2 linked regions of the Alloacidobacterium dinghuense genome follow. The protein of the gene in region 1 binds, or shares a complex with, the protein of each later gene. Links are inferred from orthologs where the notes say so. Each region holds a gene or a part of one and is shown in the gene's direction. Other genes may lie near its edges.

Region 1 (14,975 bases):
CGGCGTTTTACAAAAACTGTTATCGGGCTCTCGCTCCCGATGGGCTGATGGTCGTTAATTTATGCGGCCCTGAAGATCAGGGTTCGATAGACAACATCCGCAATGCTTTCCATGGGCGCACGGTAATCGCTATTCCCGACGACGGAGAAAATCAGCTCGTATTTGCATTCAAGGGAAAACGCTCCCAAGGCGAGATCCTGCCTGCGGAAGAACTATCGGAGAAGCTGCGGGATTACGTTCTTATACCTGTGCAGATTCAATAGTGGTTTGCCTGCCCTCGCAGTCAGCTGCGATTCAGTTCCGTGGTTTCGTTCTCGGGGATGGGGAGTTGCTCGGTGATCTCGACGTCGAAGCCCTGCAGGGCGGGGACGTGGGTTGGGGTGTTCGAGAGCAGGCGGACCTTATGGATGCCCAAGTCGGCGAGGATCTGGCCGCCTAAGCCGACTTGCCGCAGCGTTCTCTGATGGCGGTCGTCGTGGTGCTCGCGGGCGCGCGCTTCGCGGTGCATGATGATGCGATGTGGCGCGATGGTGCGGTCGATGTCGAATCCGCGGCTGGTGTTGTGCAGGTAGATGAGCGCGCCTCTTCCCTCTTCGGCGATGGCTTTGAGGGAGCGCTGCATGATGCTGTGGCAGTCGCAGAGCGTCGTACCGAAGATGTCGCCTGCGAGGCAGTGCGAGTGGACGCGCACCAGCACCGGCTCTTTGCCCTGGCTTACGTCGCCTTTGACCAATGCAACATGGCTCTCACCACCACAGACTTCGCTTTCGTAGGCGATCATGCGGAAGTCGCCGTAGGGCGTGGGCACTTCGCTTTCGGCGACGCGGACGATATAGCGTTCGTTCTGCAGGCGGTAGCGGATGAGTTCGGCCACTGTCAGCATCTTCATGCCGTGTTGAGTGCAGAACTCGGTCAGATCGGGGACGCGGGCCATGGTGCCGTCGTCTTTCATGATTTCGCAGATCACGCCGGCGGGGATGAGTCCAGCCATGCGAGCGAGGTCGACGGAGGCTTCTGTCTGTCCGGCGCGGACGAGGACGCCGCCTTTGCGGGCGCGCAGCGGAAAGATGTGTCCGGGGCGGGCCAGGTCATTGGCGGTTGACGCCGAATCGATGGCTACCTTGATGGTGTGGGAGCGGTCATGCGCGGAGATGCCGGTGGTGACTCCTTCGCGGGCTTCAATGGTCTCAGTAAACGCCGTGCCAAAGCGCGAGGAGTTCTGCTGCGTCATGGGGCCGAGGCGGAGATAGTCCGCGCGCTCTTCGGTCAGGGTGAGGCAGATAAGGCCGCGTCCGTGCTTGGCCATGAAGTTGATGGCTTCAGGAGTAACGAACTCAGCGGCGAGGGTGAGATCGCCTTCGTTTTCGCGGTCCTCGTCGTCGACGACGACGATCATGCGTCCTGCTTTGATCTCTTCGATTGCACCTGGAACATCGGTAAATGGAGCTTTGGCAGCCATGCATCTATTGTCTGCCAATTGAGGCTGTTCCCGCCACAATGGGTTTATGGCCCCCTGAAAAGCCCACGGCTGGATGACAATGAGCCGTGCCGTTCATAGAAGACAGCGGTCATGTCCCATTTATCCATTGGGTTGGAAACCACTTTCTTTGAAACGGCAGGTTGAGACTGCCCGGTTAGATCAAAAGTGAAGGTTTTCTTCCTGGCCAGTTCCATTGAGCCAAAGGGCCCGCTCACCTGGCCTTTGCCATCAAGCAACGCGAGCCGTGCTTCCGTGGCATCCATTTCCAATCTAACGTGGCCGGAGTTTTGCAATTGGAGTTGTTGCTGGCCGAAGGTGAGTTGCAATTCGTTACCTTTGCTGTCGACGATGTACCTGGGCATCAAACTGATGTAGATCGTTCCCTGAAAAGCACGTACGCTGGACGCCTTGATGCCGGAAGGAAGCAGTTCCAGCTGAGGAAATGCAATCACGGAATAAGGACCGAGGCGGATCGTGCTTAGATCTTGAAGCTCCACTTCGGCTCTGCCCATCCCGGTCCGAATGATGTTCCCCTCAAGAACGGAGGTGTGAGAGAGCGCACGCTGAAACTCTTTGCCAGCAGCGCTTGCGAGTTGCACTTCACCCTCCACGTCACTCAACCAGGCAATCGATACTTTCGAGCCGGCATGTGACTGATCGGGAGGATGCGCAGCGGTATAAGGTTCTCGGGGTGCAGCAGGCGGCGCGCTCTGAGACGCGTGTGCGTTCCATGCAAGCGTGGATATGAGAGTGAACGCGAGACCGGCTATTGCTCTCATCTGACATTCGCCTCAGTTTAAGAAGACGCTGCGCCCGGGAGGAAAGTCAACTCGCTGGTACCGCTTAGAGGGTGGTTATATGCAGGATCGTAACTGTCCGGCCCTTGCTGAAAGCAGGGCCGGACAGTTGTCGCTACTGCGGTACTGGCAACTTCTGTCTGGGCGCAGGAGGCGGATTGGAGTTTGCTGTCTGCGTTGAGCCTGGCGCCGCGTTGGCATCAGCGTTCGCCGCTGCGGTCAACTCCGATTGGCGATACTTGGACGCGCTTACATACCCGTGAATGTGGTCTTTGGTGATGTCATTGATGACGACTTCGACGGGCTGCGGACTGTCGGGCACGTAGAACATCACCGGCTGGTAAAGATTCACGTGCTTCTGCGTGACGTTGCGATCATCCACCATCAGCTGCAGGTCGGCATACTGATGCTTCGTATTGGCTTTCCTGAGGCTGACGCTGAGCGGTCCTTCGCGCTGAAACTGCTTCGACTTCTGGATATCGAATTCGGTGTAATTTCGCTCGCCCTTCTTTTCGAGCACTACGAGTTCATCATGCGTGCGCGCAATGGAGCCGGTAAGCTCAGTGCGAGTGCTTACAAGATCGGTCCGCGTCGCCTCGATTTCCTTCCCCTGGGCATCAACCTGCGACTGCAGCTTCTTGTAGCGCGAGTCCTGTGCGTGAGGATGCGGTGCAGTGGCGGCATGGGGTTTGGCCGTACTCGTGCCGGCAGGTACTGGCTGAGGAGGAGCTGTTTCGCTGCGTGTGGCAAGATCATTCACCTTTGCCGTAAGAGCATCGAGCTGGCTGTGCGTAGCGTTGAGCTGGGCCGTTACCTGCTCATTCTGCGCTGCAAGGTTTTGTGCGGCATGGTGCTCATGGACGGCGTAGCCGACACCGGCACCGCCAATCACAACTGCGACAACATAAGGGACAACGCGCCTGACAAAAGGCGCCGCTGTTGGAATAAGCGAGTCTTCCATAGTGCCTCCGGAGAGAACTGACAGATCTATCTCCGATTAACGTGAAAGCACGTTCCGTTCCACGACCCTCTAATCACAAGTCATTTTCTATGTGATGGTTAGAGCCCGACACTTTAAAAAGTTCGTCGGGAAGAATTTCACGGTTTACGGAAATTCTTGCACAAGAAACGCCTCACTGCACGAGCGCGGATTGACGCCGTGCGAGGAAACGGCTCACGGAGGGATCGCGTTCGAGGCCGATTGCGACTTCGTAGGCGTGGTGTGAGTCATGGATTGCGCCGGTTCTGGCGAGCAATTCGGCGCGTGCCGCCCACCATGGCTGATACTGAGCGAGACGCGGGTCGGCGGCTATTTCGTCGAGTGCTTCGAGCGCGGCTCTAGCGCCGTGAATCTCCGCGACGGCGAGGGCGCGGTTGATCGCGACTACGGGCGAGCCAGAGATTTCGAGCAGCGCGTCGTAGAGTTCGAGCACCGCGTACCAATCGGCGTGGCCCGTCCGACGGCGGCTTACATGCGCAGACTGGATCGCGGCCTCAAGCTGATAACGGGCAATGGAGTTGGATGTGCTCGCGCGGTGAAGCAGGGCCTCGGCTTCGTCAATCATCTGCCAATTCCAGACGGCGACATCCTGATCGGCGAGGGGAACATATTCGCCGCTGGAGCCCCGCCTCGCTGGACGGCGAGCTTCGGCGTACAGCATAAGCGCTAGCAGGCCGAGCGCTTCCGGCTCGTCTGGGAGCAGCTCGGTGACGACACGGCAGAGGAAGATGGCTTCTTCGGCGAGATCGCGATCCGCTACGTCGGTTCCGGCGGCGTTGCTCCAGCCCTCGGCGAAGGCGGCGTAGATGGCTTCGAGCACTGTGTCAAGACGGGCTGGGAGTTCTTCGCGCTCGGGAATACGGAACGGTATACCGGCTTTGCGGATTTTGCTTTTGGCGCGGACGAGACGCTGGCCCATCGTCGCCGGAGCCATGAGAAAGGCAGAGGCGATGCGTGCTGCGTCAAGTCCGAGAATGACCTGCAAAATCAGGGGCGCACGAATCTCAGGATCGATGGCGGGGTGGGCACAGGCGAATATGAGCGCGAGACGGCGGTCGGGGATATCTGTATCGACCATTGTGTCGAGGACGGCGGCAATCTGCTGCAGATCCTCATCGACGAAGCTATCGGTATGTTGTCGGCGGATCATGTCGATCGACTTGCGGCGGGCCACGGTGAGAAGCCATGCTTCCGGGTTGTCTGGGCAGCCGCTTTTCGGCCAGTCCGATAATGCTGAAGCAAAAGCCTCCGAGAGCGCGTCTTCGGCGGCGGCTACATCGTGCGTTCGCGCAGCGAGAAAGGCTACGAGTTTGCCGTAGCTGCGGCGGGCGACTCCTTCTGCCATGCTATAAGCCTGGTCACCGGATTCACATGGCATCGCAGGAGTCCCCGTTGTACTCATGGCCATCCGGCGGCCGGCGATGACGCTTCAATAGCAAGCGTTTGAGGCGGTGTGGACTCTTCTGTGAGCATCGAAATCTCACGCCGATCAGGCGACGTTCTATTTATCCGTACTTCCAGCGAACAAAATGGGTGGAGGCATGAGTTCCGTCGTAGCGATTGTGGCTGAACGAAAGTTGATGCCTCCCATGTTTCGACCTTCTCAGGCTGCGCCCATTTCCCATACCGGACGGACTTCGACTGTGCCGTGACCCGATCCGGGGCAACGGGCTGCCCAGGCGAGTGCGGCATCGAGGTCCGGAGCGTCAATCAGATAGTAGCCGCCCAACTGCTCCTTGGTATCGGCATACGGACCGTTCAGCACCTGTGATTTGCCGTTGTTGGCGCGCACGGTGGTTGCGGTTGCGGTTGGCCGCAGGCGGTTGCTGCCTTTGAGGGCGCCTGCTGCCTTGAGCGCTTCGGTGTAGGCCATATAGGCTGCGTATCCCTGCTGCTGCTGCTCCGACGTCATTTGATCCCAGCCGGACTCGTTGGCGTAGAGAAGTAATAGGTATTGCATGAATTTCCCTCCGTGATGAATTGTAGGCGGGTCATTGGCCCGTCACTACCGTGACGCACGGGAGGTGGCCATTTGGACAGGTCGCGACGCGCGACCCGAAATTTTTCTAACTGCCTTGCCTGCGGAACTTTAATTGACGGCCCTGACGGGTAAGAGCAACATGGATGTGCGGTAACCACCATCTGTAAGGATTCCACTCAACATTTTGAAAGAACATACTCTGGAGGGGGCTGGCTACGGCAGACCTTTCAAGCAACACCAACAAGAACACGAAACCGCTGGATGGGGATATCGGGAAGATGTTAAAGGACTTTCCGCCGAAGTCGAGCTAACTTGCGGATTACGAACAACTTCTGAAGCAGAAACGCCGCCCTTGGCGGGCGGCGTTTCTCATCGACTGAACTCAGAACTCAGCTTACAGGGTAGACTCGATCTCGAAGCCCCATGCTTCCAGCAGGCCCTCGGGGATGTACTTCGAGTTGCGGTTACGGCGGGCCCATTCGCGCAGGCGAGTCGAGCGGATATATTGATCCGGGGTGAGCTTATATTCCTTGACCACCTGTTCAAAGGAGGTGACAGTGGGCACGACCGGTCCAATGGGCTCCGGTTTGCCCCAGTTAGGATTACCACGACGTTTTGCCATTTATTATTTACCCCTAGCAGTAAGGTGACGTGCAGATACTCCGGCGTTGGCGGGAAACATTGTAACCAGCAGAACTCGCCGGGAAGTTACAAACTCTTCTATTTTAGGTAGTTTTTCTCCAAAAATCAATAGAAAAATCGCATTCTATTGAAACGAAACATGCCGCAAAAGCACCATGTTTGAATCGTTTCGAGAAGCGATACCCGTCTGCACAAGTATTTGACGTTTGTTCGGGTTACTTGGTTTCGGCCTTGATTCACATTCCTGAAATATATGAGCGAGACACACTCATATATTTCGGTTCCACACTTGACAACCGTTGCAGGACTCTCCTACATTAGCAGTCGAAGAGTGGAAGTGCTAAAGGCTGCGAAATCGGCCTTCCTGTCGCATGAAAGCTCCTCGCTTACAGTAAGACTTTTCTCAAACTCAGCAATCAAAACCGCGAGGATAACCCTCGCGCGAAGGAGAAGCACCGCAATGGCAACTGCAACTGTAGCCACTACCTTTACGCCGCTGCATGATCGCATCCTGGTCCGCCGCGTAGACGAGGGCGAGACCGTTCGTGGCGGAATCATCATTCCCGACACCGCAAAGGAAAAGCCGCAGGAAGGCGAAGTGATCGCCGTGGGCAAGGGCAAGTCGAACGATGAAGGCAAAACCTTTCCGCTCGATGTGAAGTCCGGCGACCGCATCCTTTTCGGCAAGTATTCCGGCACTGAGATCAAGATCGATGGCGAAGAGTTCCTCATCATGCGTGAGGAAGAAGTCCTCGGCATTCTGAAGAAGTAGAACTAGCCGTTCGGGCGGACGCGGCTTCGCCGCAAAAGCCTAGAAGGCTGTAGTGAGATTTCATACGGAGCATCGGCTCCGCGATGTAAGGAGAATTGGAAATGGCAAAGCAAATTCTGCATGGAGAGGATTCCCGTCAGGCGATTCTGCGCGGCGTGAACACTCTGGCTGAGGCAGTAAAGGTGACGCTCGGCCCCAAGGGCCGCAATGTCGTCATTGAGAAGAAGTTTGGTTCGCCGACGATCACCAAGGACGGCGTAACTGTAGCCAAGGAAATCGAGCTGAAGGACGCGCTCGAAAACATGGGCGCACAGATGGTGCGCGAGGTTGCTTCGAAGACCTCTGATGTTGCCGGCGACGGCACCACCACCGCGACCGTGCTTGCCCAGGCGATTTATCGCGAGGGCGTGAAGACGGTTGCCGCAGGCGCGAACCCGATGGCGCTGAAGCGTGGTATCGACAAGGCTGTCGAAGTCATCAACGGCAAGCGCGATGAGAACGGCGTTGTTACTGGCGGCGCTCTCTCGAAGCTGTCGAAGCCGGTTTCGGGCGACATGATTGCCCAGGTCGGCACCATTTCGGCCAACTCTGACTCGACCATCGGCAACATCATTGCCGAGGCGATGAAGAAGGTCGGCAAGGACGGCGTGATCACGGTTGAGGAGTCGAAGACTCTGGAGACGCAGCTCGAGGTTGTTGAAGGCATGCAATTTGACCGCGGCTACCTGAGCCCGTACTTCGTCACCGATCCGGATCGCATGGAATCAGTGCTCGAAGAGCCCTACATCCTGATCTACGAGAAGAAGATCAGCTCGATGAAGGATCTGCTGCCCTTGCTTGAGCAGGTTGCCCGTGGTGGCAAGCCGCTCCTCATCATCGCGGAAGACGTGGACGGTGAAGCGCTGGCGACCCTCGTGGTCAACAAGCTGCGCGGCACGCTGAATGTGGCTGCTGTCAAGGCTCCTGGCTTTGGCGACCGCCGCAAGGCCATGCTGGGCGACATCGCGATCCTCACCGGCGGCAACGCCATCACGGAAGACCTCGGCCTGAAGCTCGAGAACCTCAAGCTCGAAGATCTGGGCAAGGCGAAGCGCATCACGATTGACAAGGACAACACCACGATCGTTGAAGGCCGTGGCGCGTCCAAGGCGATCGAAGGCCGCGTGAAGGAAATTCGCAGCCAGGTTGAGAAGACCACCTCCGACTACGATCGCGAGAAGCTCCAGGAGCGTCTTGCGAAGCTGGTAGGCGGCGTCGCCGTCATCAAGGTTGGTGCAGCTACCGAAACCGAGATGAAGGAGAAGAAGGCTCGCGTCGAAGACGCAATGCACGCGACCCGCGCGGCAGTCGAGGAAGGCATCGTCCCCGGCGGCGGTGTGGCACTTGTCCGCTCCGCAAAGGAAGTGGACGAGCTGATCAAGACGCTGCAAGGCGATGAGAAGATCGGAGCACAGATCGTTCGCCGCGCCCTCGAAGAGCCGCTGCGCCAGATCGTTGGCAATGCCGGTGAAGAAGGTGCTGTGGTTGTGGGCAAGATCCACGAGTCCAAGGACCAGAACTACGGTTACAACGCCTCCACCGGTGTCTACGAGGACCTGGTAAAGGCTGGCGTCATCGACCCGACGAAGGTGACCCGCACTGCTTTGCAGAATGCGGCCTCCATCGCCGGCCTGATGCTGACCACCGAAGCCATGGTCTCCGAGATTCCGGAGCCCAAGTCTGCTGCACCTGCAGGCGGCCACGGCGGCGGCATGGAAGGCATGTACTGAGCTCTGCGCTCAGCGAACCGCGCCTTCGGCGCAGCAAAAAGCCCCGCGAAAAGCGGGGCTTTTTGTTTTTCACCGGTCCAGATCATCTCTCTCTAAAGTCCCGCTCTTGCGATGTCGGCCAACTTCATGATGAGAGCCTGCTCTTCTTCATAAACGCACCCGTTCCGATGGAGTGGCGGCAACTGTAACTGATTTCGGCGTACAGTTAAGGAGCAATCTGGAATTGCCGGATCGCTTCTCTGTCTGGAGTGCAAACATGTTCAGAGTACAAAACCTCTTTGCCTTGAGCAGTGTCGCGTTTTTGGCCTTTGGGTTCGTTCTCTCGAAGGTTCCGGGGGCAGCCGGAATTACACTGGCGATCAGTGGGCACCGTGGCTACGGCATTGCTTCGCAGACACCGCTCTACCTGATTGGCACCCTGTTCGGGCTCTTCGCCTTCTTCTATTCGATTGGATACCTTTCTTTTAACCAGACTATGGCTCACTGGCACTTCGCGCTGAGCGTCCTCGGCGTGCTACTGATCATCATTGGATGGGCTTTGTTTCCGAATGCCAACATCAATTTGATTGTGGCCTCCATCGCCGTCGGACTGCTGTTTTTCTTATCCGCGCAGCTGTGGTTTGCATTCGACATCACACGGGCGGTAGTGCATCTTCTTGGATCGTAGTTTCCTGACCTCACGCTGAACATGCAGACGAGCGTGTTAACCGGTTGCTAAAGCAACGGCGAATAAATCCTTTTCCTCGCCCCCTAGTCCCAAACTAACGTAACCGCCAAGTAACCTTAGTTCCTTGTGATCTGAATTCGTTCTGGCTACTCTTACCTCAACAGCTCGCCGATATCCCCCGTAAGAACAAAATTTAAGGGACTACCAGGATGAAACAGATATTTCTGCTCGTCGTCCTGCTATGCGTGTGCGCCGGAGGCTACGGCCAGTCGGTACAGATAGCAGATGATAATTTGCCTTCAGCGCCCAGTGCCCATTTTGCCGGGCCATCGCTGGCGGCGATTGTGCCCACTCCTTCCACGCCGGCCAACCCCAATGTTCCGACCTCATACCGGCCATCAATGCCTGTTACCAGCCTGACCTGGGGTATAAAGCTCGATTACTACCTGCGGAGCACGGTGTCCTTCCGCAATTTTCTTGAGGCGGGATTTCTTGCCGGGATTCCGAATCTTCCTGCGGCACCGTCTCAGCCGCAGCCGCCGGCAACTATCACCATCGACGGCGTCCAGAATTACGCCAACGCCATGGATGCATACGGCGATGCGATGGACGACTGGCGGCGGTCAAGTGAGGACGAACTGCGCTATCGTGGCAGGCGTTTCGGAGTCGGACTGGCAACGGCTGAGACGCGGCAGATGCTCAGCAATTTTGCTCTTCCAGTGGCACTGCATCAGGATCCGCGTTATGTTCCTGCTTACATAGACGGAAGCTTCAGTCAGCGGATGTGGCATTCGGTCAGCTCGATTGCAGTGACGCGCGGCGATAGCGGGCGTCTGGAACCGAATTATTCGAAACTCGGCGGGACGGTGGCGGCGGCGTTCATCGGCAAAGAGGTGTATGCCAAGAAGTTCGATGTTCCGCAACTCGAAACGAATCAGTTTGTGAAGCGCTATATCGGCTACAGCCTGGCGGGTGATCTGGCCACGAATGTCGGGCGCGAACTGGTTCGCACGGCGATCAAGCCGGACATCGAGATGTACTCGTCAGACGGCCCGGCCACGCAGGACTCGTACTATCCGCTCTCGATTGGCGGCAAGTTCGTCTACTGGGCGCGCAGCACATACGGCATGCGCAATTTCATTCAGGGCGCACTGATCGCGGGGATCCCGGACATAACCGACCAGCCCGGGCAGCCGGCTGTGCCCAACATCACCACCGAACAGCAGGCACTCGAATTCGACGCGATCTTCGTGCAGTATGGCGAGGATATTCAGGCGTGGCGCGACAATATGGAAGACGATGTGCGCTACCATGAACGCCGACTGATTGGCGGATTCAGCGAGTCGGAGACGCAACAGTTTCTGGCTAACTTCGCGCTCTCGACGACGCTCGGCATGGATCCGCGATACATTCCCCTCGGCCCCGGGCATTCGGCCGGAGCACGCCTGGGAAATGCCTTTACGAGTGTCGTAATCGGGCACATGGATTCCGGCCGTAAGATGGCGAATCTTCCGCTGCTTGCGGGAACCGTGGGCGCGGCCTTTGCCGCCAAGGAGCTTTACTACCCCGCGCTTGGCGTGCCGGAACTTGAGAGCAATCGCGTCCTGGCAAAAACCATCGGTTTCAACTTTGCAGCGGATGGACTGCTGAATATCTTTGGCGAGTTCTTTGTGCACCGGGGATTCTGATCGCACCATTCATTCGCAAAATGGGTATGTATGTATGCGCCACGAAGGCCGTTAACATGGCCTCGCCGCAAGCAGCGAAGCGTGTTCACGCAACTTTCATTACTTTTCCCGAAAAAGAACTCACAGCGCCAACCAAGCTGACATGGTTACTTTCGCCCCTATCGACCAATGTAAACGGGAATTTACTCTCTCCTCTTAGTGCTTTCGACTCATCAGCCTGCTGACGAGCTTCGCTCCCCAGATAGCAAACTGGAGTTGTCGAGTTAGAGCCTCTGTTGTATCGAATCAAGGCAAAAGTAATCGCCCTCAGTGACTTCTTGCATCTTGCCGACGGATTGGATCAGGGCTAGGTTTACGCAGATCCCCACAATATGGATTCGAGGAAATGGCATGAAGCGCCGATTTCTGCTGACTCTGCTGGTGTGCTCGTGCTTTGGCGCGGTCAACCGCCTGATAAATGCCGAGGACGGAGGCTTGCCCGCCGCACCCTCAACTACGGTTGCGAGCCGTCCGACGACTTACCCCGCGTCTTACCTTGATACAGACGGAGTTACTCCTCTGACCTTTGGACAGAAGGTCAGCTATTATCTGCATAGTACTTATTCTTTTCGTAACTTCCTCGAGGCTGGACTTATTTCTGGAATTCCGGATCTAGCCTCTGCGCCACCGCAGCCGCAGGCACCGGCCATTATCTCTGACGACAGCATGAACAGCTACACGAACACCATGGATGCCTACGGCACGGCAATGGACACGTGGCGGCGTTCCAGCGAAGAGGAGTTGCGCTACCGGAGCCGGCGCTTCGCTGTCGGCCTGGCAACTGCAGAAACGCGCCAATATCTCAGCAATCTTGTGCTTCCCACTTTGTTGCATCAGGATCCGCGCTACGTGCCGGCCAATATTGAAGGCAGCTTCGGACAGCGCATGTGGCAGGCGGTTCGCTCGATTGTCGTCACGCACAGCAACAGCGGTAGCTCTGTTCCCAACTACTCAAAACTGGGAGGAACGATCGCCGCGGCCTACATGGGGCAAGCCGTGTACGCGCGGCAATTTGATGTTGCCGAGCTTCATAGCGGCCACTTCGCCGAAAAATACATTGCGTACAGTCTCGGCGGCGATCTGGCAACGAACGCCAGCCGTGAGTTGATCCGCACGGTGATGAAACCGGATGTCGAAATGGCTGACGCGCATGGCCCGGCCACGCAAGATTCCTACTATCCCCTCTCCGTGGGCGGAAAGTTTGTTTGCTGGGCGCGAAGCACATATTACATTCGCAATTTCGTTCAGGGAGCGCTTCTGGCAGGTCTTCCCGACATTCCGCCGGAGCCGGCAGAGCCATCTGAGCCCAACATCACTTCAGAAGAGCAGGCTCAGGCCTTCTACACCAGTTTCGTTCAATACGGTAACGACCTTCAGACGTGGCGCGATACCATGGAAGAAAATGTCCGCTACCACGAGCGGCGGCTTATCGGAGGAATCAGCGAATCCGAGACGCAACAGCTTCTCAGCAAGTTTGTCCTGCCCACCCCGCTTGTCATGGATCCGCGCTATATCCCACTTGGCCCGGGCCACTCAGCGGGCGCTCGCTTTGCCAACGCGCTGGCCGGCATCGTAGTTGGACGCCTGAACTCAGGGCACAGGATGCTGAATCTGCCTGTGCTTGGAGGCACGGTTGGCGCGGCACTGATCGCGCAGGGTATCTACTATCCGAAACTGGGCGTGCCGGAGCTTGAAAGCAATCGCGTACTCGGTAAGACCATCGGCTTCAATCTTGGCGCCGATGCCGTTCTGAATATTTTTGGCGAATTCTTCATCCGCCAAAACCTATAGTTCGCTTCTCCATTCTGCCGCGCAAGGTACATTGAAGGAATAACGGTAATGAGCGGAGGCAGTGATGGAGCAGAGATTTTCCGGAAGATCAGTGTTGGTCAGCGGAGGCACAGGCGGTCTGGGACGCGCCGTGACTCTGGCCTTCCTGGCCGAGGGCGCATACGTCGCCGTTCCCTACTTTGACGCAGAAGAATTTGCGGACCTACAGAATGCGGCGCGGGACAATGTAGCGTGGCTTGAAGGACAGAGCGTCGATGTGACCGATGAGGCTGCCATTCGCAGATTTGTCGATGACGTAATTGCGAAGCGCGGCAGACTCGATGCCATGGTCAACACGGTGGGCGGCTATGCCGGTGGCCTGAAGCTGTGGGACATGGATGCGGCCGTCTTCGACCGGATGCTCAAATTGAACCTGCGCTCGGGCTTTGCGCTGTCGCGCGCAGTGGTTCCGGCGATGCTGAAACAGGGGCAAGGAGCCATCGTCAACGTCGCGGCGAAGGCAGCCGTCGATCATGCTGCGGGCGCCTCGGCGTATGCCTCTTCAAAAGCAGCAGCTGTAGCTTTGATGGATTCGCTTGCCGCCGATCTCAAAGGCACAGGCGTGCGCGTGAATTCAATTCTGCCGAGCATCATCGATACGAAAGCAAACCGCGCCGCGATGCCGGATGCGGACTTCAGTAAGTGGCCGAAGCCGGAAGAGATCGCCCGCGTGATTCTGTTCCTGTGCAGCGAGGACGCCGCAGTGATTCACGGCGCCGCCGTGCCTGTTTATGGCAACAGCTGAAATCAACCGAGATGGAATAACCGGTCTGCTCCAACGACAAGTCCCAACGTAATGAGGGCGATAGCGATTTCGCCGACCGCACCCACGATGAAGGGTCGCACGCCCTGCTTGCCAAGTTCGCGGAAGCTGGTGCGCAGGCCGACTCCAGCAAATGTGAGCAAAAAGGCCCAGCGGGAGAGATTGCCAAGCGTGGTCAGCTGAGGCTTGGTGAAGAAGCCGATGGTTGCAAGCACCGAGATAAGCAGGAAGCCAAGGACGAACTTCGGAAACTTCTTCCAGAGAAACGCGCCCTTGTTTTTGACTTCTTCGGCTTGCCCTTTCGATGCCCAGTAGATTGCATACCCCAACACTACGAAACCGATAAGCGCATTCCGGCAGGTCTTCGCCAGTACGGCAAACTTCCCTGCCGCATCCGAGTAAATAGCGCCTGCGGCGGTCGCTTCCGCCGTATTGTCGACGGCGAGTCCTGCCCACAATCCATAGGCGTGATCGCCAAGATGCAGAGCGTGGCCGATCAGAGGGAAGGCGAAGAGTGAAATCGCGCCGAGGGCGAGGATGGCGGCGATGGCGTAGGAGGAGTCTTCCTCGTCGGCATCGATGGCGCCCTGGGTCGCGATGATGGCTGACACTCCGCAAACGGAGGAGCCAACGGCAAGCAGCGTGATGAGCTTGGGAGACAGCTTGAACCCGCGCCCGAGGTAGGTCATAAACGTCAGCGCCAGAGCCAGCTCAATGAAGACGAGAATGAGGCTGAGGCCGCCCAGTCGCAGGATGTCGCCGAGAATGAAGCGCGCCCCGAGCAAAACGATTCCCGCCTTGAGCCAGAATTCGTATGTTGCCACGCCTGCGCGAAAGACTTCGGGCACGCCAATCGTGTTTGCGATGACGAGGCCGATCACAATGGCCCAGAGGACATATTCGATATTCGGCAGGACGAGATGATGCGCCTTGCCGTAACGCGCGATGAACTGCTCGATGAATTTTCCGGCGTAGCCTACAGCTGCGAGCAGCAGAATTCCGGGAATCAGGCGGAGGAAATTGCTGAGGAAACTGGCTGGCTTTGCCTCTGCCTGGGTTCGCGTCTGGGGACTAGGGATGACTACCGCGTCTGCCATGTTCGTTCTCCTTTGGCTTACCAGGGCACCGACTTGAGGATTCCGGCGCGGACGAGCAGGGCGAGAACGAGCGAGAGCAGGACAGCCCAGCTATCGAATGAAAGACGGCGTTTTGCGGGTGTGGACATAGAGGCTTGCTCCAAAACAAGATGAAATACGGATGGAACCGCAATTGCATATTCAGATTTCAGGGAAAAGGCGAGAAGAGATCAGCGACAACAACAGCCGAGGAGTTGGCGGGTCGCAGATGGAAGCGGGAGCTTCATGCTTGTGATTGTTGTATCACAATACCGATAATTCAAGTGAGTTTTGCGAAGCTTGTTTCATGCCGCAGAAAGGGATTTTGGTTGTGAGGGTCAAGGCTGAAGCCACGCTTGTTTGAGGCTCCTACAGCACGGCTAAAGCCATACCCTTTCAAAACAAGTATGTTTGATCGACTGCCATAGGTTC
Region 2 (15,010 bases), 3.1 Mb from region 1 along the record:
CTGCGGTGTCTTTCTGCTCTCGCCGACTGCCTCCAATCCATCCCACATGCGCGCGTAGACGTACAGCACGTCTTCGTTGCCCACCTGCGTCAATCTGCGATCCGGGCGCTCGTCTGGCAGGGCTTCGATGAGGGCATACAACTTGCCGCCGGCGGTTTTCCGCTGCTGCCATTCGGAGGCGCGGCTCTGCAAGTCACTTCCGCCAAGAACGTAGATCCAATGCTGCTGAAGCTCGCCTTTCGTCTCGTTTTCTTCCGGATTCGTCATTTGCAGCTCCGTTTACTCGTACGCTAAAGCATCAATCGGGTCTTTACGCGCAGCCTTCAGCGCCGGATAGAGCGCCCCAAGGATCGATCCGCCAAAAGCAATCAATGCGCCTCGCACTCTCCACTGCAGCGTAAGGGGAAACGGCAGCGTTGGGAAGCGATACTCCAGACCAATCTTGATGATGTAGGTCATGGCGATGCCGAGAATAATTCCGGCAATCGCGACCAGGGCGGCCTCACGCAGCACCGCATTTGCGATGTAGCCCTGCGAAGCACCCAGTGATTTCAGGATGCCGATTTCGCGCGTGCGCTCCATGACAGCCGTGTACATGGCCTGAAAAACGACGATGAATCCGACAATGACCGCAATGCCGATCACGCTGTTCAACGCCGCGCTGAACCCGGGCAGATGTTCGGGAGTCATCAACGACATCCACTCCTGCAATGTCTGCACCTGGTATTGACCAAGACCGGGCGTGCTCAGAATCTCCTGCCGGATCGCATCCTGATTCTTTACGTCGTCACTCTTCAGATAAAACAGGGACGCATTGTCGGCATTCCCAACCATCCCACCCAACGTGTGAATCGGCAGGAACTTGCGTCCGCCCTTGCCGTGCTCGACGATGCCGCAGATGCGGAAGGGATGGTTCTTGACCTGAATGGTTTGTCCTACCTTGTGACCGCCGTCCGCACGGGCGAAGATGTCATCGACGATCACATCGTTAGGTCCCTGAAACGTGGTTCCGGATAGATAGACGAAAGGCTTGAGTGCATTGAAGCTCTCGTAGTCGATACCCCAGATGGTTTCAACCGAGCCGCCCATATTGAAGTCGGTGATAACAGGCGCAGCGACGGCGACATGCGGCAGTTTAGCCAGAACATCGGCTATCTTCGCCGGCACCGGCGCCCCACCAACACCGGTGATAAAGCTCGCATTCGGTGGACGAACGATCATGTCCGCGCCAATGCCGCTCGTCTGGTTCCGCGCATTCGAGATCTGGCCGATCATGATGCCCACGATGGAAAGAATCATGACTACCTCGACCGCAACGGCAACGATGCCGATCATGGTGCGCAGGGGACGGTGGAGGAGATTGCCGATGACAAGCTTGTTCATTTCAAATCCCGGAAAGATCGCTTGGAGAGCTGACGTGCCTTCCCGACGGAGGAAGAGGCGAAAATCTTTCGAAATTTAAGTCTAACAAAGCGACCAGCCCTGCCGATAACCATCTGAGGTGAACGAGACGGGTCAACGATCACCGGGAATGGTCAAGGTGACGGGACCGGGCGCGTTTACTTTAGATTCATGAATAGAAAAGGATAATTGCTTTTTCCTTTGACTTGTCGTAATCAGCGTCTTATGGTTTGCCCTAGAGGTTGTGCATTCAGGCGGTTTCGATGTACAACATCTTTTTGCAAGGCTTGCTAACCCCAAAGCGTATCTGCGCAGGATAGGAGCATGGGTCAGTTCGGCGAAGATTTGCGGAAAGAGCGGGAAACTCGCGGCATCGCGATTGGCACGATTACAAACGTGACGAAGATCAGCGGCCGTCACCTGCTCGCTCTTGAACAGGAACATTTCGATGCCCTCCCCGGTGGTGTTTTCAATAAGGGCATTGTGCGCGGCTATGCTCGCGTGGTCGGTCTCGACGAAGACACGTGGGTTGGACGCTTCATGTCCGCCTACCAGCAAAGCGGCCAACTCAAGGATGACGACGTAAGCTGGATCGAATTTGCGGAAAATGTCAGCAAAGGCCGCGATGACGACACTCCGCGTCCGGATGTCCGTCTGCGCTGGGCAGGCGTCGCGGTTCTACTGGTCCTGCTCTCCGCGCTCGGCTGGTTTGTGTGGCACTTCGTCAGCAACCGCGTCACGGCAGAAAATGTCAGCGTTCAGCATTCCGTGTCCGCTCAGGAAATACACACTACGACAGTTCCCATAACCGCTTCTGCCGGTTCTGGAAATTAACCCAGCTGGATAGCCTTGGCAGTTGACTGCCAGTTGCATTCAGGAGCATGGGTTGGTGTGATTCGCGGCCTGGGTAGTGTTTGTCAAGCCCCTCAAGGCTAAGAAATTTCCTAACCCATACATTCCAAACAGCAAAAACCCGCACCGATTTGGCGGTCTATTTCCCTAAAACAGCTAAAATAGAAATAGAGAAAAAAAAGCCGCCCGGGCCGCGGTTGGCCTTTCCGTTTCAGGATTCAGGAATGGATTCCCCCAGCCGTCATTCTGAGCGCGCAATCCGCACAGCCTGTCCTGAGCGAAGGTGAAGAAAAGAATCCAGGAGTCCCATACAACAACCACCGGCTGCCCAGATCTCCTTTTAGCCTGAGTCGCTCCCTAGGAATTTAGTCGGTGGTAATCGGTTGGATCGAGTTCCAGGAGTTTGCCGTTCCACCAGGCAAGCTCAGCGCGTATGTCGGAGTAAGCGGGATGAGTCGCCGGTACTTCGCGCAGTGCTGACCGCAATTGAACAACACACTCCGCAGCGCCCTGAGCATCCACCAGGCCATCCGCGGTCGCCGAAGGAGGATTGCTCACAAACAGTTTGTGGCTTCCCTGGCACATATGCAGAGACACCAGGTCGGCCTCGGTGACGGAATTCAGGTATCCGGCGCCATTCTCGGGGTTCGCCTGGGCAAAAGGCGCAATCTGAGCAGCGGCCTTCAGATCCGCAGTGCGTTGGTTGTGCTTTGCGATCTCCTCGGCCCGGAAGCCGATCGTGCCGACTAGAACAGTCGAAAACGTCAAGACATAGATGAAGCGATTCACTTGTACCAAATTTCCTGACTGGGATGGATTTCGTTCCGTGGTCGATTCAGAGCGGGGCCGGAAACTGACTTTTGCGAATCTTTTAGGAAGGAACGAAGGATTGCCATTAAGATACCAGACTCCTTCAGGAAAGCAATACATATTTGCGAAATTGCAAACATGTAAACCGGAAACCCGGTAGCCCTTCTGTATCCCCATGGGAATCAACTCCAACTTTTCGTTTTCCCACACAAATACTCGATTATTACCTCGGTCATTCGCATTCTTTTTGTGTCGATCACTTTCGGAGGCAATCGACCGCGACAAGCCTGCATCCCAAAATTAAGACCCTAAGACAATCTGACTACATTGTGAGGACTATTCGTGACTCTCTCCCCCTCTCACGGACTCTTTTCGACATTGATTCACATGGTTGTCCCGGCGTGGATGGCCCTGATCTTGTTCTTTATTTTGTTGAAGTTCGTCGCACGTCGGAAGGCTGATTTGAGCGAACCTCACCACCCGTCTGGTGCATCGCGGACACTTATCGGTGGACTGGCGATTCTGATCTTCGCGCTTTACATTGGGGCGCTGGCGATCCGGCTCTTTTTCCCGGGATTTATCGACCCGGTAGAGCCGTTAATGGCGTCGATATCATACTTCTCTCTGCACGGTACATCGGTGTATCAGAACATCGTCGCGTATGGACCCCTCTCCTACCTTCCCTATGGCTTTGCGTTGAAGCTGATGCCTCCAGGCATGCTTGCCTTGAAGATGGTTGTGGTGATCGCGAACATTCTGCTTGTCGCTTTGATGGTCGATCTTTTCCGTCAAATGGTCGAACCACGGAAGGCCTATTTAGCAGCGGGCCTGGTAGTTTCAGTGCTCTTAATGAAGCAAAGCTATCTCATTCAAATTCGAGGAGATGTGTTTATTTTTCTGGCGGTCGCCCTTGCAATCAGGGCCGCATTGATTCGCCGGCAGGTTCTGTCGTCAGTATTGTTCGGGATCGCTCTCGGACTCGCCATCGGGGCAAAAGCTACCGCCGTTCTCTGCCTGTTAGCCCCGTGCTTATTGTTTGTTGAGCGCCATGGCCGGCGGGCTCTTCTCTCGTCAGTCGCGGTTGCGTCTGTCGTGAACCTAGTGCCGTTTCTGGTTCCTACCATTTCACTCCGACAATACTTTTACTGGCTCTTCCACATGTCGCACGAGCTGCGCAGCAGCAGAGAATTGCTTGGCAATCTGTTTGTGACTGCCGTATTGCTGCTGCCGATCCTCTTGGGTTGGCCAAAGAACCGTGCTGCGTCACGCCGTTATTGGGGCGAACGGCGTTGGCACATGCTCGCACTCGTTGTCGGCGTCTTGGCGACCGACATTCTCGCTGCAAAAATGGGAGCGGGAAGACACCACCTGGCGCCATTCACAATTGTGGTGGCTTTCTACGTTGTTGAAATGCTTGCACAACAGAGGGAGAGCGCGCCCACATTCCGGCAGCAAAGGCGCAGTTACGGAATGAGCGTTTTCGTGCTTGGTTGGGCCGCGTTCATTACCCTGGTGGTGATTACCGAAGCCGGTGCGGTGTGGGATGTCTGGGCGCTGGATCGTCAACAGCATTCTCAATCCGTCGCTCTGATGCGAGACGTGCAGGGAGTTCTGAATCGACATCCGGACCAGCGCATTGAGATGGCCCCGGGTACGAGCCAGGAGAATTTGAACGCCACATACTCCCCTGAGTATGGCGCGCCAATTCTCGCATTCCACGGAAATCCGGACGACTTTGAACTTGCCGCTGCCGCCGATGGGGAACTCCTCCACCTTCCCGTTCCGAGGCACATGGAAGAGGCTTTGACCACTTGCCGAACTTCATTGTGGCTGGTGCCACGAACGCAAGCCCCATTCAGTGCTGTCAGCATTTACAGCAGCATGTATCCTGCTGAATACCCAGGGCATCTCGTCTTCACCAACCTCACCCGTTCGAAGTTTTCCTCCAGGCATCGTCTGGTGGGCAGAACGAATTTCTTTGACGTATACAAATGCGTTGGTATGGGCTGACGGACGAGGGTCGGCTTTTCAAGCCAACAATCCTCTCATCCCAACCCCTCCGGTACGGAGGGCGGCGGGCTTGTTGGCAAAGCCGTTCACTGGCTGATTTCGCCGCTGAAATCTTCCACATCCCCTTTGGCTGAACCGCTTTGCCCTGCCTCCGACGGTCTAGTACCATCTAAGATCAGATGCCTGTGCGCGATCGGGCCCTACGGCTTGATCCTCCGCTCCGCACATTCGTGAATCAGGCGATCCGCAAATTCATGGAGGACTGTTTTGTCCGTACGCGACAAGTTTCTATTCACCTCAGAGTCGGTGACTGAAGGGCATCCCGACAAAATCGCAGACCAGATTTCCGACTCCATTCTCGACGCCTGCCTCGAACAGGATCCTTACAGCCGCGTCGCCTGCGAAACCCTAACCGCCACCGGACTCGTCGTTATCGCCGGTGAAATCACGACCAAAGCTTACGTTGACTTCCAGACTCTCGTGCGCGGCGTGGTCGCAGCCATCGGCTATGACAACGCGCTCTACGGTTTCGATTCGAACACCTGTGCTGTGATCTCTTCGATCAACAAGCAGTCCGGCGACATCGCCATGGGCGTTGACACGGGCGGCGCGGGCGATCAGGGCATGATGTTCGGCTACGCTACCAATGAGACGGAAGAGCTGATGCCGGCTCCCATCTCACTGGCCCACAAGCTGACCAAGCGCCTGAGCGAAGTCCGCAAGAGCGGCAGGATGTCGTATCTCCGTCCTGATGGCAAGAGCCAGGTCACGGTCGAGTACGACGCCGAAGGCAAGCCGGTGCGCATCGATGCTGTCGTCATCTCGACGCAGCATGCGGAAACGATCTCGAACGAAGAGCTGCGCGCTGACATTCTGAAGCACGTCATCCAGGCTGTTCTTCCCGCCGAACTCCTCGACGAAAACACCAAGTATCACATCAACCCGACCGGTCGATTCGTCATCGGCGGACCGATGGGTGACTCGGGCCTTACCGGTCGCAAGATCATCGTCGACACCTACGGCGGCATGGGCCGTCACGGCGGCGGTGCTTTCAGCGGCAAGGATCCGACAAAGGTCGACCGCTCGGCTGCATACATGGCGCGCTACATCGCCAAGAACATAGTGGCCTCCGGTCTTGCCGACCGCTGCGAAGTTCAGCTCGCCTACGCCATCGGCGTTGCCGAGCCGGTCAGCGTGCTGGTAGATACCTTCGGCACCGGCAAGATTCCTTCCGACAAGCTCCAGGAACTGGTTCGCGCCAACTTCACGCTGACGCCGAAGGGCATAATCGAGAGCCTGAACCTGCGCCGTCCGATTTATAGGAAGACCGCAGCCTACGGCCACTTCGGGCGCGCCGACAAGGAGTTCACCTGGGAAGCGACTGACAAAGCCGCGGCTTTGCGTGAGCAGGCCGAGGCGGCAACCGCAGTCGCCAAGTAGCAAGTTAGCGCTAAGCAAGTCAGCATAAGGGCAAGCTTCCAGCTTGCCCTTTACTTTTTCTGCCTGAATCGCGGAAGATGCCCCGGGAATCGATACGAGGGATGGCAAAGACAACAAAATTTAACAGCAAGAAGCGGAGTGCCATTGGAACCTTGAAGGCGCGAAGATCAGAACAGCATAGGGAGGAAGATATGAGTGCTGTTCAGGTATCGCACCAGGTTTGGGACAGGGCATGGCAGATGGTGGAGACGCGCAAGCCCGCTGCGGACATGCTCTTCGTGTACGCAGTGAGGACAACGGGCATCTACTGCCGTCCATCCTGCCCCAGCCGCAGGCCGCTGCGCACATCAGTCGAATTCTTTGCCACCAGCGAACTCGCGGAGCGCGCAGGATACAGAGCATGCAAACGCTGCGCGCCGGGTGAGGCGCATCCGCAGGCGCACATGCTGACACAGGCATGCGATTACATCGAGCGGAACATCGACACCACCATCAAGCTCGACAAGCTGGGAAAGATTGTAGGCTTGAGCGCGTTCCACACGCAGAGGCTCTTCCGCCGCTACCTCGGTATCTCTCCACGGCAGTATCAGCAGGCTCGCCGCATGGAGCATTTCCGCAAGAACCTGCTCACGAACGATAACGTGACGACGGCGATGTATGAGTCCGGTTTCGCGTCCAGCAGCCGCCTGTACGAAACAGCAAACGAACACTTAGGAATGACGCCGACGGAGTACCGTCGCGGAGGCAAGGACGTGGTGATCCGCTACACAATCGTCGATTCGCCACTTGGGAAAATGCTGGTCGCAGCTACCGACGCCGGCCTGTGCCTGGTGGCCTTTGGCTCACTCGAAACCGAACTTGAAGATGAGTTGGCGTCACGCTTCCCAGCCTCCGACAGCAGGCGCGACGAGGCCAATCTGGGTTTGATGGTGAAGCAGATACTCACGCAGATGACCGAGCATCCGGTTGCGCTCGAACTACCACTTGATGTCCGCGCCACGGCGTTCCAGAGACGCGTGTGGAAGGCACTGCGTCGCATTCCGCGCGGCCAGACTCGCACCTACTCTCAGATTGCGCAAGAGATTGGTCAACCCACTGCGGTACGCGCAGTCGCGCGCGCCTGTGCAACGAATCCGGTGGCGTTGGTCGTGCCCTGCCACCGCGTCATCGGCAGCGACGGTGCGTTGACTGGTTATCGCTGGGGAGTTGAACGGAAAAAGAAGCTGCTGGAGCTTGAGAGCGTTCCAGCCAAATGAAAAGGGCCGCTCAATGCGGCCCCAATTTTTTACCGATAGCCACCCGAGGCGATAACCAATTCGCCTGACAACCATCCTGAATCGGCAGATGCCAGGAAAACGGCGATGTTCGCAATGTCCTCAGGCTGACCGATGCGTCCAAGAGGAACTTGCGCCTCATGCTGCTTATGGAATTCACTGCCGATGAATCCTGCAGAGTGAACGCCTTCCGTCTCCACCATTCCGGGGTTGATCGAGTTCACGCGAATCTTCTTCGGGCCAAGTTCCTTGGCCAGAGTCTGCGTGATCGCATCGACAGCGCCCTTCGTCCCGCTGTAAACCGACGACGTAGGCGGTGTAACCCTGCTGGCAACCGAGCCGATGTTGATGATGCTGCCTCCATCACCATTAAAGTGCTTTACCGCCTCTCTGGAGGCAAGGAGCAGACCAAGCACGTTTGTGTCGAAAATGCGATAGTAGTGCTCTTCCGTGATGTCCTCAATTGGGGTGAATTCGTAAACGCCAGCATTGTTCACCAAAACGTCCAGCTTGCCAAAAGCCTTTTTCGTCTCGGCAAAGATACGGTTTACGTCGGCTGCTTTCGCAACACTTCCCTGCACCGCAATGGCTTTACCGCCCTTGCTCGAAATCTCACTCACGACGCGATCTGCTCCCTCTTTGCTGGAGGAATAATTCACAACAACAGCTGCGCCTTCCGCAGCCAGACTCTTGGCAATGGCCGCGCCAATACCTTTCGATGCGCCAGTAACAACGGCGACTTTACCCTGAAGCTTGCCCATCTCTTCGCTCCTGTTCGAAACATCATTCGTAGACATTTCGATAACTGTCTAATTGATGAGCGGATCGAGAAAAAGTCGCAAAATGCATTTGTTAAATTGCGGCTAATTGATCGAGGTAGGCTTGCCACACGTCGCGGCAGAGGGAAAGATTTGCAAACTTGCCTTCGCGTTCGATCTTGATCAAGCCGGCTGTCTCAAGTTCCTTGATGTGATGCGACAGGGTGGCAGCGGTAATGGGAATGCAATCGCGCAGATCGCCACATGGCAGCTGGTGTCCGGAGGCGCTGATTTGCTTGAATATCTCAAAGCGGCGCGGATCAGCCAAGGCGCGCGAAATCAATATCATCTGACGCGCTGAGAGCCGCACTTTTTTCTCTTGAGCCACTTAGTAAAGATGCTACAGGACTTTCACATGATTCCTCCGCAAACGACTCGTCGGGGCTGTCGGCGATGATATCCTCAGTAGAGCACCGGGAGGGTCTGCCCGACGTTTAGGACCAGGTGACTTTGGAGAAGATATGGCGACAACGACCGCAACACTGCACCACGTAAAGAATCTGGATCTGGCTGACCAGGGACGCAAGCGCATCGAATGGGCGAACCAGTCGATGCCGGTTTTGCAGACCATCCGCAAGGAATTCATCAAGCATCAGCCGCTCAAGGGCATTCGCGTGGCGGCCTGCCTGCACGTAACCACCGAAACAGCGAATCTGATGATTACGCTGCGCGACGGCGGCGCCGATGTGGCCCTCTGCGCATCGAACCCGCTTTCCACGCAGGACGACGTGGCCGCATCGCTGGCCCGCGACTTCAATATTCAGACCTATGCCATCAAGGGCGAGGATAATGAGAGCTACTACTCGCACATTCTGGCGGCCATTGATCACAAGCCTCACCTGACGATGGACGATGGGTGCGACCTGGTCCACCTGCTGCACACCAAGCGCCAGGATGCGCTTGAGGGCGTCATCGGCGGCACTGAAGAGACGACGACTGGTGTGATTCGCCTGCGGGCCATGGCTAAGGACGGCGTGCTTCGCTACCCTGTCGTTGCCGTCAACGACGCACTCACCAAGCACCTCTTTGACAACCGCTACGGTACCGGGCAGTCGACCATCGACGGCGTAATTCGCTGCACTAACGTGCTGCTCGCCGGATCGAAGTTCGTGGTCGCCGGCTATGGCTGGTGCGGTCGCGGTCTCGCGATGCGCGCACGCGGCATGGGTGCTGAAGTCATCGTGACCGAAGTCGATCCGACCAAGGCGCTTGAAGCAGTCATGGACGGTTTCCGCGTGATGACCATGATCGAAGCAGCCAAGCAGGGCGACGTCTTCGTGACCGTAACCGGCAACAAGAGCGTCATTCGCCAGGAGCATTTCGACGTGATGAAGAACGGCGCGATCATCGCCAACTCCGGACACTTCAATGTCGAAATCGACATCCCGGCTCTGGAGCGCACCGCTTCCTCCAAGCGCGCAACCCGCGACTTTGTCGACGAATATGCCATGCGCGATGGCCGCAAGATTTACCTGCTCGGCGAAGGCCGCTTGATCAACCTTGCTGCAGCGGAAGGTCACCCGGCGTCGGTGATGGACATGAGCTTCGCCAACCAGGCGCTTTCGGCCGAATACATGGTGAAGAACCATGCCAGCCTGGAAAAGAAGGTCTACTCCGTTCCGCAGGAACTTGACAAGCGTGTTGCCCGTTTGAAGCTCGAAGCGATGAGCATCGGCATCGACCGCCTGTCGCCAGAGCAGGAAGAGTACCTGGCCAGCTGGTCGGAAGGCACCTAGCCTGAACCCGAAATTCGAAGTGAAAGGCCTCGATACTTGATCGAGGCTTTTCTTTTGCCCTACACTCTTGCTGACGAAGCGGCAAAAGCAGATGATGGATGCGTTTAGGCCATTTGTTCGGTTCGAACGTCATACGATTTATGAAACTTTCGCGCTTCCTCCGGAGCATCCCGAGCCTTACCGTCACCTGCCTCGCGCTCTCTGGAATTGCCTGCAGTCAGCAACAACCAGCGCCTACCTCAGTACGCCCCGGCGTTCAACTCATCGAATTGAAGGCACCCGACGCCAGCGTTCTCTCGTCCCGCAAAGGCTCCTATTCTTTCAATGTGCCAGCCGGAGATTGGACCGATACCGGCGTCACCGTCACATTGGGTGATCAGCTCGACTTTTCTGCAACGGGCACAGTTACAGTTTCCGACGGACATTCATCCACGCCGGACGGAAACGCGCGTGGATGGAAGGACCTGGTGCGCCAGTTTCAGCTGAACAGCGCTAACAGCGGTGCGCTCATCGGACGTGTTACTAATGGCGACGCTTCTATTCCCTTTCCGATTGGCGCGAGTAAGCAGATCGAGATAACGACCAGCGGCAAGCTGTATCTCAATGTGAACCTGAGCAGCGACCTCACCGGGGATGGGAGTTACACGGTAAAGATGAAGCTGTCGAAATCGCCGACTACTGCCACAGAAACAACAGCCATTAACCTCGCGAGTTCTCTGTCACCCGATTTATTTGCCAATATCCCGCGCAGAGTGCAGGACCAACAAGGGAATCCGGGAGACATGGTGAACTTCGCCATTATCGGCACGCAGGACCAGGTGCAGAAGGCCTTCACCGGCGCAGGTTGGACCACAGTCGACAAGACCACTCAAGACGCGATTGTGCATGGACTTATAGCAACGCTTTCTCACGAGGCTTACACGGAAATGCCGATGAGTATTCTTTACCTCTTCGGGCGTCCACAAGATTTCTCATATGCGCGCGCCGATCCCATTGCGGTTGCCGCAATCCGGCACCACCTGCGCGTATGGAAATCGACGGAGACAATCGACGGAAAGCCATTGTGGGTTGGCTCGGCCACGCATGATAGCGGTTTTGAGAAGGACCAGCGCAACGGCAACGTAACGCATCACATCGATCCCAACATCGATGAAGAGCGCGACTTCATCGAGCAGAGCTTTGCGGCAGCCGGTGCGATCACCGGCGCGGCATACGTCACGCCGTCGAATCCGCTGAAAACTGCGCTTACCGCAACTGGCGGGAGCTTCCACTCCGATGGACGCATTGTAGTGCTGGCCCTACGTTAATAGCTTTGCTTCTTCACACGTGCTGCGCCAAAACACGATAGGATGATGGCGCAGCGGTGCCATTCTTATTCCTGCATCTGAACAGGTGATATGCGAACTCTTGACCTGCTGTTTGGCCGTCCGTTAGCCACATCAGAAGAACGCGCAGAACAGATCGGCCCGTCCGCCGGCCTTCCGATCTTCGGGCTTGATGCTCTCAGCTCTGCCGCCTACGGACCGGAAGCTGCGCTCACACTGCTGATTCCGCTCGGCATTGCTGGCGTACATCACATTGTGCCGGTGACAACGGCAATCATCATTCTGCTGGTCATCGTCTATTTTTCTTATCGCCAGACCATCGAAGCCTATCCACATGGCGGAGGCTCCTACACGGTGGCGACGGAAAACCTGGGTGCAGGTGCCGGTTTGTTGGCTGCCGCCGCGCTCATGATCGACTACATCCTGACTGCCGCAGTTGGGATTTCCGCCGGTGTAGGCGCTCTCATCTCTGCCGCTCCCGGCCTGCAGAAACATACGCTCTTACTCTGCCTGCTCATACTTCTAATCCTCACGCTTGTGAATATGCGAGGTGTTCGTGATACCGGCGTTGCGTTTCTCATACCAACTTACCTTTTTCTCGGGACACTGATCATCGTCATCATTCTCGGTGGCGTCAAGGCTCTTGTGCATGACGGCCACCCAGTACCTGTTGTCGCTCCTCCGGCACTTCCGCCCGTAACCACCGCGCTGACCTGGTGGCTCCTGCTCAAGGTCTTTTCGAGTGGCTGCACGGCAATGACCGGTGTCGAAGCCGTCAGTAACGGCGTCATGGCGTTTCGTCAGCCTACGACAAAAAATGCAAAGAACACACTCACAATCATCATTGCGCTACTGATCGTCCTGCTTGCAGGTATCGCCCTGCTCTGCCGCGCTTACGGTATCGGCGCAACGGATCCGGGAGGGGCGGGATATCAGAGCGTGCTTTCACAATTGACAGCCGCCGTTGCCGGCAAGGGCATCTTCTATTGGGTCACGATCGGATCCATCCTGCTCGTGCTCTCGCTCTCTGCCAACACAGCTTTTGCCGATTTCCCGCGCCTCACGCGCGCTATCGCGCTCCGTGATTACCTGCCGCATGCCTTCATACTCAGGGGACGCAGACTGCTTTATTCACATGGCATCTACGCTCTGGTGACGTTTGTAGCTGTTTTGTTGATCCTCTTTGGCGGAGTCACAGACAGACTCATCCCGCTCTACGCAATCGGAGCATTCCTCGCGTTTACGCTCTCGCAGGCGGGCATGGTAGTGCACTGGTACAAGCAGGGACATGCCATGGGCCACATGATCGTAAACGGAATCGGCGCAGCCGCCACCGGACTAACGCTACTAGTGGTCCTGGTCGCTAAGTTCCTCGATGGCGCCTGGATCACGGTCATCCTGGTCCCGGCGCTCATTATCGTCATGAGGACAGTGCGCAAACATTATGACGATACGGCGAAAGAAACGGCTCATCCTGAGCCACTGCGGGTTGATGGACTACAGCCGCCACGCGTGATCATCCCGATGGACAAGTGGAACCGCATCAGCGAAAAGGGCTTGCGCTTCGCTATCGCGATGTCTCCTGACGTTGAGGCCGTCCACGTAGAGTGCGGAGATGAGGAGGACAGCGTCTGCCAGATATGGAATGACCTGGTGGTTTCTCCGATTCGAGCCGCAGGACTGCCCGAACCACGATTGACCATCATCAAATCTCCTTATCGCTTCTTCATCCAGCCCTTCGTAGACCACGTACTCGCAGAGCAGATGAAATCGAGCGACAGGCAGGTTGCCGTACTGGTGCCGGAACTTGTGGTGAAACACTGGTATGAAAATGTATTGCACAACCAGCGCGCCAACCTGCTGAAGCTGTTTCTGCTTGTGAGAGGCAATGAGAATGTGGTTGTCATCAATATCCCCTGGTATCTGCACAAGTAGCCATAAGACGATTCTTGCGAGTGAGGTAAATGCAATAGCATTCTTTCGAGTTTCCCGATAAGTTTTAGTTTTGGGGGGTCGCGCTACATGTTCTACAGAAAGTTGTTTGTGCTTCTTGGACTGCTTGCTTCTATGTACACGTATACATTTGCGCAGAGCATTCAATTCGATCAGCAATCTCGCGTTTTTCGGATCGATAGCGTTGGTGTGACGTACGCGTTCGGAGTGAATGAGGAAAATGAGCTCCAAACTCTCTATTGGGGAGGCCGGCTCGGATCCAATGATCATCTCGGACCGGCACAGGCAAATCAAGGCCATGCATCCTTCGACCTGCCTTCTGGAAGTACCCGGCAGGAGTTCGAGGGCTGGGGGGCAGGCTTGTTTTATGAGCCCACGCTTAAGATCACCTTTCCGGATGGCAACCGCGACCTGGTGCTTCACTACATTGACCACCACATCGAAGGAAACACGCTCAATGTGCACCTCAAAGATATTTCGCGGGATGTGCTGGTTGATTTGAAATACCAGATCGATCCTGAAACCGGAATTCTAGGCCGCTCGGCAGTCATCACGAACAAGACGAAAGAGCCGCTGCTCATCGAGCAGGCAGCCGCTGCGACGTGGTCTCTGCCGCAAAGCACCGACTACTGGCTCTACTATCTGACTGGCCGATGGGCGGGGGAGATGAACGTGCAGCATGAGGCGATACGTCCCGGCACACGGCTGATCGAAAGCCGTCGCGGGTCAACCGGACATCAGAACAATCCGTGGTTTGCGATTGAACGCGGCAACAGCGGCGATCAGGACACAGGAGATGTCTGGTTTGGTGCGCTCGGATGGAGCGGCTCGTGGCGGATCACCGTCGAGCAGGACAGCCTGCGCCAAATCCGCATCACGGGCGGCTACAATCCCTTTGACTTCGGCTACCAGCTCGCGCCGAACGAACAACTCGAAACACCGGTCTTTTATGGCGGCTACTCTCATAACGGCATCGGCGGAGCGTCGCGCCTGCTGCATCGGTTCGAAATCAGCAAGGTTCTCCCGCAGGCTCCGAAGCCCCGGCCACGGCCCGTTCTCTATAACTCGTGGGAAGCTACGGAATTCAACGTAACCGAGCAAGGCCAGGAAGAGCTCGCGGAGAAAGCAGCAAAGATCGGCGTTGAGCGCTTCGTCATGGACGACGGCTGGTTCGGCCAGCGCAAAGACGACCATGCGGGGCTCGGAGACTGGTATGTGAACAAGGAAAAATTTCCGGTCGGCCTCAAGCCGCTCATCGATAAAGTGCATTCGCTCGGCATGGATTTTGGACTCTGGGTTGAGCCAGAGATGGTCAATCCCGACAGCGACCTGTATCGCAAACATCCCGACTGGGTTCTGAATTTCGATGGACGACCGCGCACTGAGGGCCG

The links.
Region 2: the proteins of groL (region 1) and metK are in contact, whole or in part, in a cryo-EM structure (PDB 8P4O), measured with the Escherichia coli proteins. The link is inferred for Alloacidobacterium dinghuense from one-to-one orthologs.

Annotation. Positions count from the first base shown.
Region 1 is NZ_CP060394.1:2,931,985-2,946,959, forward strand. The notes cover bases 6,253-9,107. They hold groL (chaperonin GroEL), read left to right. Parts: upstream 6,253-6,773; coding sequence 6,774-8,441; downstream 8,442-9,107. Other genes in these bases: H7849_RS12045 (co-chaperone GroES), read left to right, coding at 6,361-6,672; H7849_RS12055 (hypothetical protein), read left to right, coding at 8,698-9,107. Outside these bases: H7849_RS12010 (spermine/spermidine synthase domain-containing protein), read left to right, coding at 1-263; ribB (3,4-dihydroxy-2-butanone-4-phosphate synthase), read right to left, coding at 284-1,459; H7849_RS12020 (FecR family protein), read right to left, coding at 1,504-2,259; H7849_RS12025 (hypothetical protein), read right to left, coding at 2,393-3,238; H7849_RS12030 (RNA polymerase sigma factor), read right to left, coding at 3,411-4,622; H7849_RS12035 (YciI family protein), read right to left, coding at 4,881-5,237; H7849_RS12040 (hypothetical protein), read right to left, coding at 5,653-5,880; more of H7849_RS12055, read left to right, coding at 9,108-9,108; H7849_RS12060 (hypothetical protein), read left to right, coding at 9,318-10,796; H7849_RS12065 (hypothetical protein), read left to right, coding at 11,187-12,626; H7849_RS12070 (SDR family NAD(P)-dependent oxidoreductase), read left to right, coding at 12,691-13,410; H7849_RS12075 (YeiH family protein), read right to left, coding at 13,413-14,525; H7849_RS12080 (hypothetical protein), read right to left, coding at 14,940-14,975.
Region 2 is NZ_CP060394.1:6,006,996-6,022,005, reverse strand. What follows is about bases 4,537-7,426. They hold metK (methionine adenosyltransferase), read left to right. Parts: upstream 4,537-5,340; coding sequence 5,341-6,513; downstream 6,514-7,426. Other genes in these bases: ada (bifunctional DNA-binding transcriptional regulator/O6-methylguanine-DNA methyltransferase Ada), read left to right, coding at 6,705-7,426; H7849_RS25330 (glycosyltransferase family protein), read left to right, coding at 4,537-5,073. In the rest of the region: H7849_RS25350 (hypothetical protein), read right to left, coding at 1-267; H7849_RS25345 (ABC transporter permease), read right to left, coding at 280-1,383; H7849_RS25340 (helix-turn-helix domain-containing protein), read left to right, coding at 1,726-2,235; H7849_RS25335 (Rossmann-fold NAD(P)-binding domain-containing protein), read right to left, coding at 2,611-3,042; more of H7849_RS25330, read left to right, coding at 3,406-4,536; more of ada, read left to right, coding at 7,427-7,769; H7849_RS25315 (SDR family NAD(P)-dependent oxidoreductase), read right to left, coding at 7,799-8,548; H7849_RS25310 (ArsR/SmtB family transcription factor), read right to left, coding at 8,640-8,933; ahcY (adenosylhomocysteinase), read left to right, coding at 9,067-10,341; H7849_RS25300 (LssY C-terminal domain-containing protein), read left to right, coding at 10,482-11,648; H7849_RS25295 (APC family permease), read left to right, coding at 11,739-13,601; H7849_RS25290 (alpha-galactosidase), read left to right, coding at 13,689-15,010. UniProt on the Escherichia coli protein: Catalyzes the formation of S-adenosylmethionine (AdoMet) from methionine and ATP.